DNA from 2 places in the Streptomyces sp. NPDC001796 genome. Region 1 is predicted to be linked to the other one. Evidence: predicted binding sites of a transcription regulator. Region 1 holds the regulator's gene; the other holds the start of a gene.
What was found. Region 1 encodes HrcA, which represses chaperone genes, less so after heat shock. Its sites were predicted from a motif close to TTNGCACTCNGNNNNNCNGAGTGCNAA; they were not measured.
Positions count from the first base shown of each region.

Region 2: a site for HrcA is predicted at 1,843-1,869, ahead of groES (co-chaperone GroES). Genes of this name have one in related genera too.

Region 1 is NZ_JBIAUC010000001.1:153,146-157,280, reverse strand. It holds gene ACFYZE_RS00670 (nitronate monooxygenase) at 1-787, opposite strand, end outside; gene dnaJ (molecular chaperone DnaJ) at 932-2,068, opposite strand; gene hrcA (heat-inducible transcriptional repressor HrcA) at 2,069-3,088, opposite strand; gene ACFYZE_RS00655 (MBL fold metallo-hydrolase) at 3,286-4,029, shown strand; gene ACFYZE_RS00650 (DUF3097 domain-containing protein) at 4,084-4,135, shown strand, end outside.
Region 2 is NZ_JBIAUC010000006.1:157,430-161,564, reverse strand. It holds gene ACFYZE_RS14790 (class I SAM-dependent methyltransferase) at 1-530, opposite strand, end outside; partial or broken gene ACFYZE_RS14785 (polysaccharide deacetylase family protein) at 825-926, shown strand; gene ACFYZE_RS14780 (polysaccharide deacetylase family protein) at 923-1,735, shown strand; gene groES (co-chaperone GroES) at 2,016-2,324, shown strand; gene groL (chaperonin GroEL) at 2,443-4,068, shown strand.

The DNA of each region.
Region 1 (4,135 bases):
GGGCACCGGACTCGGGCGTGGCGAGGAACGCGGTGCCGAGCTGAGCGGCGCTCGCCCCCGCGGCGAGGACGGCGGCGATCTGGCTGCCGCGCATGATGCCTCCGGAGGCGACGACCGGGATGCTCACGGTCTCGCGGACCTGGGCGAGCAGCGAGAGCAGCCCGATGCCGGCGCCGTCGTTCTCCTGACTGTCCCGATGGGTGCCCTGGTGGCCGCCGGCCTCGACGCCCTGCGCGATCACCGCGTCCGCGCCGGCCTCCTGCACGGCGAGGGCCTCCTCGGCGGTGGTCGCGGTGACCAGGGTGAGGGTGCCCAGCCGACGCAGGGACTCCAGGACGTCCGGGGCCGGGACCCCGAAGTGGAAGGAGACGACCGGGACCGGGTCGTCCAGGAGGACGGCGAGTTTGGCGTCGTAGCCGTCGTCACGGCCGCTGTCGCGGTCGCCGAGCTCGGTCTCGTACCAGGTGGCCTCACCGGCGAGCTGGTTGGCATAGACCTCGACGGCGGCCGCACAGGGCCGCGCGGCACCGGCCGCTCCGGTGGAGCCGGTGGCTGCACCGGGATGTTCCGGCTGCGGCATGAACACGTTCACGCCGAAGGGGCGGTGGGTCAGCCCGCGGAGCTGCTTGATCTCCTGGTACATCCCGTCGGCGGTCTTGTACCCGGCCGCGAGGAACCCCAGGCCACCGGCCTCGGACACGGCGGCGGCGAGCTGCGGCACGGAGACGCCGCCGGCCATGGGGGCCTGCACGATCGGGTGTGGGAGGAGATCGGTCAGGGAGGACATGACGGCATGTTGTCACGTCCTTCGAACAAGTCCGAATCCACCGTTCCTGTGGCATACGCCGGAGGAAAGAGAACAGTTCGAAGGCAGCTCAAGGGACGGCCACCCCGGCGCCGGACGCCCGTCCAGCGCCGGGGGCCGACACCGTCAGCGCCCGTTGAACGCGTCCTTCAACCGCGAGAACAGCCCCTGCTGCCCCGGCTGGAACTGACCCTGCGGCCGCTCCTCGCCGCGCAGCTTCGCCAGCTCGCGCAGCAGTCGCTCCTGCTCCGGGTCCAGCTTGGTGGGCGTCTGGACCTCCACATGGACGACCAGGTCGCCCCGGCCACCGCCGCGCAGATGCGTGACACCGCGGTTGTGCAGCGGGATCGACTGCCCGGACTGGGTACCGGGACGGATGTCGACCTCTTCCAGGCCGTCCAGCGTCTCCAGCGGCACCTTGGTGCCGAGGGCCGCCGCCGTCATCGGGATGGTGACCGTGCAGTGCAGATCGTCGCCGCGGCGCTGGAAGGTCTTGTGCGGCAGCTCGTGGATCTCGACGTACAGGTCGCCGGCCGGACCGCCGCCGGGGCCGACCTCGCCCTCGCCCGCGAGCTGGATCCGGGTGCCGTTGTCGACACCGGCCGGGATCTTCACGGTGAGCGTGCGGCGCGAGCGCACCCGCCCGTCACCGGCGCACTCCGGGCACGGGTTCGGGACGATCGTGCCGAAGCCCTGGCACTGCGGGCACGGCCGGGAGGTCATGACCTGGCCCAGGAAGGACCGGGTGACCTGCGAGACCTCACCGCGACCACGGCACATGTCACAGGTCTGCGCGGACGTACCGGGCGCGGCGCCCTCGCCGTTGCAGGTGTTGCAGACGACGGCCGTGTCGACCTGGATGTCCTTCGTCGTGCCGAAGGCCGCCTCGTCCAGCTCGACCTCGAGCCGGATCATCGCGTCCTGGCCCCGGCGGGTGCGCGAGCGCGGACCGCGCTGCGACGCCGTGCCGAAGAACGCGTCCATGATGTCGGAGAAGTTGCCGAAGCCGCCCGCGCCGAAGCCGCCCGCGCCGGCGCCGCCCGACTGGGACAGCGGGTCGCCGCCGAGGTCGTAGACCTGCTTCTTCTGCGGGTCCGAGAGCACCTCGTACGCGGCGTTGATCTCCTTGAACCGCTCCTGCGTCTTCGGATCGGGATTGACGTCCGGGTGCAGCTCGCGGGCGAGCCGGCGGAACGCCTTCTTGATCTCTTCCTGCGACGCGTCGCGGCGCACGCCGAGTACGGCGTAGTAGTCCGTGGCCACTTACGACTCCGCCAGGATCTGTCCGACGTACCGTGCCACCGCTCGTACCGCTCCCATCGTTCCCGGGTAATCCATGCGGGTCGGTCCGACCACGCCGAGTTTCGCTACTGCCTCGCCGCCCGAACCGTAGCCCACGGAGACGATGGACGTGGAGTTGAGTCCTTCGTGCGCGTTCTCATGACCGATACGTACCCGCATGGCCGGATCCTTCGCCTCACCCAGCAGTTTGAGGAGCACGACCTGCTCCTCCAGCGCCTCCAGGACGGGGCGGATGGTGAGAGGGAAGTCATGCGCGAAGCGCGTCAGGTTCGCGGTGCCGCCGATCATCAGCCGCTCCTCGGTCTCCTCCACGAGCGTCTCGAGGAGGGTGGAGAGAACCGTCGAGACCGTGCCGCGGTCCTCCGGCTCCTCGAACGCCTCGGGCAGATCCTGCACGAGCTGCGGGACGTCCGCGAAGCGGCGGCCTGCGACCCGGCTGTTGAGCCGAGCGCGCAGGTCCGCGAGCGACGTCTCACCGAACGGCGCCGGGCAGTCGATCATGCGCTGCTCGACCCGGCCGGTGTCGGTGATCAGCACGAGCATCACACGCGCGGGCGCCATCGACAGCAGTTCCACGTGGCGCACGGTCGAACGTGTCAGCGACGGGTACTGCACCACGGCGACCTGCCGGGTGAGCTGTGCGAGCAGCCGCACCGTGCGCGCCACCACGTCGTCGAGGTCGACGGCGCCCTCCAGGAAGTTCTGGATCGCGCGGCGCTCGGGCGGGCTCATCGGCTTGACGGCCGCGAGCTTGTCGACGAAGAGGCGGTAGCCCTTGTCCGTGGGAATGCGTCCGGCGCTGGTGTGCGGCTGGGCGATGTACCCCTCCTCCTCCAGCGCGGCCATGTCGTTGCGGACGGTGGCCGGGGAGACGCCGAGGTTGTGCCGCTCGGTCAGGGCCTTGGAACCCACCGGCTCCTCGGTGCCGACGTAGTCCTGGACGATGGCGCGCAGCACCTCGAGCCTGCGTTCACTGAGCATCGCGCACACCTCCAGCGGTCATGTCCCCTTGGCGCTTTCCCCTGGCACTCTGCACTTGCGAGTGCCAGCATTCCCCGGCCCAGTGTACGGCTGTCGGGTACACACCCGGCAAGGGCGAGCGCCGGTGCCGTGCCGAGGTGTACCGACCTGTACCGGCCTGTCCTGCCGGGTCGGGCACCCGCGGATAGCGTCGCCGTATGACGGTGTTGTGGGAAGGGTCCGGGTGGGAGGAGCTCAGTGCGCGCGTGGGGCGGGCCAGGCTTCCGGTCTGGGACTGCACGGCCGGGCTGGTGGTGGGCGATGACGCGGCGCTGCTGGTGGACGCCGGGTCGAGCCTGGCCGAGGGCGCGCGGTTGCGCGGCGCGGCGGAGCGGCTGCTGGAGCCGCTCGGCGGAGACCGGCGTGTGACGCATCTCGCGCTCACCCATCCGCACTTCGACCATGTCTTCGGGGCGGCGGCGTTCGCGGGCGCGGAGGTGTTCGGTGCGGTGGGCGTCGACGGGGTGCTGGCCCACGGGCGGGCGGAACTGATCGCGGACGCGGTGCGCAACGGTCTGGATCCCGCTCGGGCCACCGAGGCGGCGGACGCGCTGGTCCGCCCGCGCCACCTGGTCTCGGGCGAGTGGACGCTGGACCTGGGCGGGGTGCAGGTGCTGCTGGCGAACGTGGGGCCGGGCCACACGGCCCACGATCTTGTGGTGTTCGTGCCCGGGGACCCCGGGGAGCCGGAAGTGGTGTTCTGCGGGGACCTGGTGGAGGAGTCCGGCGAGCCGCAGGCGGGCCCGGACGCGATCCCCTCTCACTGGCCTGCGGCCCTGGACCGGCTGCTGGAGGTTGGCGGCGAGAACGCGGTGTACGTGCCGGGGCACGGGGCGGTGGTGGACGCCGGGTTCGTACGGGCGCAGCGGGACGAGCTGGCGGCGCGTTTCGCCGTGTCGTAGCGAATCCCGGCGTGTCGTGGGACCTCGCGGTTGCCTTCTCCTATCGTCATCCGAATGCGCCAGTACTCTCCGGACCTGACCCCGCCGTGGAAGAAGCCGAAGCCCG
Region 2 (4,135 bases), on a different contig from region 1:
CCGCGTCCTCCCCGCCGCGCGGGATCGACGAAGACGGCGTCGTACGAGGACACCTCCACCTCGGTGACGTCGGCCTCGCGCACCTCGATCAGGCCGGCGAGACCCAGCGCGTCGGCGTTGGCGCGCGCCACGGCGGCCGTGAGCGGGTCGCGGTCCACGGCCAGGACGCGGATGCCGGCCCGGGCGAGCGCGATGGCGTCGCCGCCCACGCCGCAGCACAGGTCGGCGACGGAGGTCACCCCGAGGGCCCGGAAGCGCTCGGCGCGGTGGGCGGCGACCGTGGCCCTGGTGGACTGCTCGACGCCGTTCGGGGTGAAGAACATCCGCTGAGCGTCGCCCACACCGAACTTCGCCGCCGCCCGCTCGCGCAGCCGTGCCTGGGCGAGGGCCGCGGAGACCAGCTCGGCGGGGTGCTCGCGGCGCAGCCGGGTGGCGACGGCCAACTCCCGCGCCGGGTCGGTGCCGCGCACCTCGTCCAGGAGGGCGCGGCCCTCGGGGGTGAGCAGGGAGGCGAAGGAGAGGTCGTTCACCCGGTCATTGTCGGCCAGTCGGTGGACGGCGTGCGCCGGGTCGCGGTGTCGGCCCGCCGCGGCCGACGGCGGCTGGAAGGATCCGGCACCATGCGACTCGTAGGACAAGATGACAAAAAGTGCGCAAAATGCACTGCTGTGCGTGTGCCGCGCTTGACGGGTCCCGGGTCGACGGTCGCGGCCCGCGCCGGCCTCGCCGTCCTGGCCGCCACCGCCCTCGCTGTCGGGTGCACCGGTAGCGAGGGGATGCACGGCGCGCACGGCCCACAGGAGCCCTTCAGGCCCCCGGCGGCGCGAGCGGACCGGAACGGCAAGATGCCCGACGTGATCCGCAGGTTCCTCGAGAAGGTGACCGACGAGGGGTACGCGGTGGCACGCCTGGAGGACCACCTGTGAGGGCACGGCGGCTGCGCGCACTGCTGGCCGCGGTCCTGGCCGCCGCGGTCCTGGCCGGAGCGGCCGGCTGCGCCCAGTCGGTCGACCCCATCGAACGGCTGGGCAAGAAGGCGGCGCAGAGGGTGCGCAGGTCGTACGGCCCGCACGAGGGGGCGTACCGCCGCTGGGGGCTCGCCGCCCCGCTCGCGCCACCGCCCCGCCCGGCCCGCCCCCTGCCGCGCCACGTCGAACCGGAGGACGAGGGGCTGCCGGAGGTCCTCGACCGCGTCCCCACCCACGACAGGGTCGTCTTCCTCACCTACGACGAGGGCGCCGAGCGTGACCCCCGGTTCGCCGAGATGGTCCGGGACCTGCGGCTGCCCGTCAGCGTGTTCCTCACGGACAGCCGCGACGGACCCGGGTACGCGCGCATCGGCCGGCTGCGGGCCGCGGGGGCGACCATCCAGAACCACACCCTGGACCACGCCGGACTGCGCGGCCGTCCCTACGCGGAACAGCGCGCCCAGATCTGCGCCGGGCGGGACCGTCTGCGCTCCCGCCTGGTCCGGCGGCCTCTTCTGCTGCGCCCGCCCTACGGCAGGTACGACCGCACGACGCTGCGGGCCGCGGCGGACTGCGGCATCAAGGCCCTGATCCTGTGGCGCCCGGCGCACGCCTACGGAAGGTCCACGGCCCTCCATCCGGGCGACATCCTCCGCCCCCACGAACCGGGCCGCCCCCAGACCTCCCTGACCACGGAGACCATCCGGGTCCTGCGCCGCCTGCAGTCGAGGGGCTTCACGGTGGCCCGCTTGGAGGACTACCTCTGAGCGTCCCGACAGGGGGGTCTGGGGAGGAGTCCCGGGGCGGTCACCCCACCACCGGGTGAACACCGACCGCCGGGCAACCGAACTCACCACGGCGCGCACCGCCCGCATTGGCACTCCGCTTGACCGAGTGCTAATCGCGGTCATAGTCTCGGCTCTGGCACTCACCACAGGAGAGTGCCAACAAAGCGACGGGCAGGTCCGGCACCCGCGACGACGGATCGACCTGGTCGCCACCTCAGACAGTTAACCCCGTGAGATCTCCGAAGGGGGAGGTCGGATCGTGACGACCGCCAGCTCCAAGGTTGCCATCAAGCCGCTCGAGGACCGCATCGTGGTCCAGCCGCTGGACGCCGAGCAGACCACGGCCTCTGGCCTGGTCATCCCGGACACCGCCAAGGAGAAGCCCCAGGAGGGCGTCGTCCTGGCCGTGGGCCCGGGCCGCTTCGAGGACGGCAACCGCCTTCCGCTCGACGTCAAGGTCGGCGACGTCGTGCTCTACAGCAAGTACGGCGGCACCGAGGTGAAGTACAACAACGAGGAGTACCTCGTTCTCTCGGCCCGCGACGTGCTCGCGATCATCGAGAAGTAGTTCACCCCGAAGCACTCCTGCTTTTGAGCTGCGCCCCTGGCCCCCGCGACCGATAAGAGAAGCCGGGCGCCCGGGGCGCAGTTCGTTCATCCAGATTTCCGAGAGGGCTCCCGCTGCCATGGCGAAGATCCTGAAGTTCGACGAGGACGCCCGTCGCGCCCTCGAGCGCGGCGTCAACAAGCTGGCCGACACGGTCAAGGTGACCATCGGCCCCAAGGGCCGCAACGTCGTCATCGACAAGAAGTTCGGCGCCCCCACCATCACCAACGACGGCGTCACCATCGCCCGTGAGGTCGAGATCGAGGACCCGTACGAGAACCTCGGCGCCCAGCTGGTCAAGGAGGTGGCGACCAAGACCAACGACATCGCGGGTGACGGCACCACCACGGCCACCGTGCTCGCCCAGGCGCTGGTGCGCGAGGGTCTGCGGAACGTCGCCGCGGGCGCCTCCCCGGCCGCCCTGAAGAAGGGCATCGACGCGGCCGTCAAGGCCGTCTCCGACGACCTGCTGGCCACCGCCCGCCCGATCGACGAGAAGTCCGACATCGCCGCCGTCGCCGCGCTGTCCGCCCAGGACCAGCAGGTCGGCGAGCTGATCGCCGAGGCGATGGACAAGGTGGGCAAGGACGGTGTCATCACCGTCGAGGAGTCCAACACCTTCGGTCTGGAGCTGGACTTCACCGAGGGCATGGCCTTCGACAAGGGCTACCTGTCGCCGTACTTCGTGACGGACCAGGAGCGCATGGAGGCCGTCCTCGACGACCCGTACATCCTCATCAACCAGGGCAAGATCTCCGCCATCGCGGACCTGCTGCCGCTGCTGGAGAAGGTCATCCAGGCCGGCTCCTCCAAGCCGCTGCTGATCATCGCCGAGGACCTCGAGGGTGAGGCCCTGTCCACCCTGGTCGTCAACAAGATCCGCGGCACCTTCAACGCGGTCGCCGTCAAGGCCCCCGGCTTCGGTGACCGCCGCAAGGCGATGCTGCAGGACATGGCGGTCCTCACCGGCGCCACGGTCGTCTCCGAGGAGGTCGGCCTCAAGCTCGACCAGGTCGGCCTGGACGTGCTGGGCTCCGCCCGCCGCGTCACCGTCACCAAGGACGACACCACGATCGTCGACGGCGCCGGCAAGTCCGAGGACGTCGCGGGCCGCGTCGCCCAGATCAAGGCCGAGATCGAGACCACGGACTCCGACTGGGACCGCGAGAAGCTCCAGGAGCGCCTCGCGAAGCTGGCCGGCGGCGTGTGCGTGATCAAGGTCGGCGCCGCCACCGAGGTGGAGCTGAAGGAGAAGAAGCACCGTCTGGAGGACGCCATCTCCGCGACCCGCGCCGCGGTCGAGGAGGGCATCGTCTCCGGTGGTGGCTCCGCCCTCGTCCACGCCTCCAAGGTGCTGGCCGACGGCCTCGGCAAGGACGGCGACGAGGCCACCGGTGTCGCCATCGTGCGCCGCGCGGTCGTCGAGCCGCTGCGCTGGATCGCCGAGAACGCGGGCCTGGAGGGCTACGTCATCGCCTCCAAGGTCGCCGAGCTGGAGAAGGGCAACGGCTACAACGCCGCCACCGGCGAGTACGGCGACCTGATCAAGGCCGGCGTCATCGACCCGGTCAAGGTCACCCGCTCCGCCCTGGAGAACGCGGCCTCCATCGCCTCCCTGCTTCTGACGACCGAGACCCTGGTCGTCGAGAAGAAGGAAGAGGAGGAGCCCGCCGCGGCCGGCCACGGCCACGGTCACGCCCACTGACGTACGACGCACGTCGCACAAGGCCCGGCGCCCCGAGGGGTGCCGGGCCTTCCGGCTGTCCCGGCGT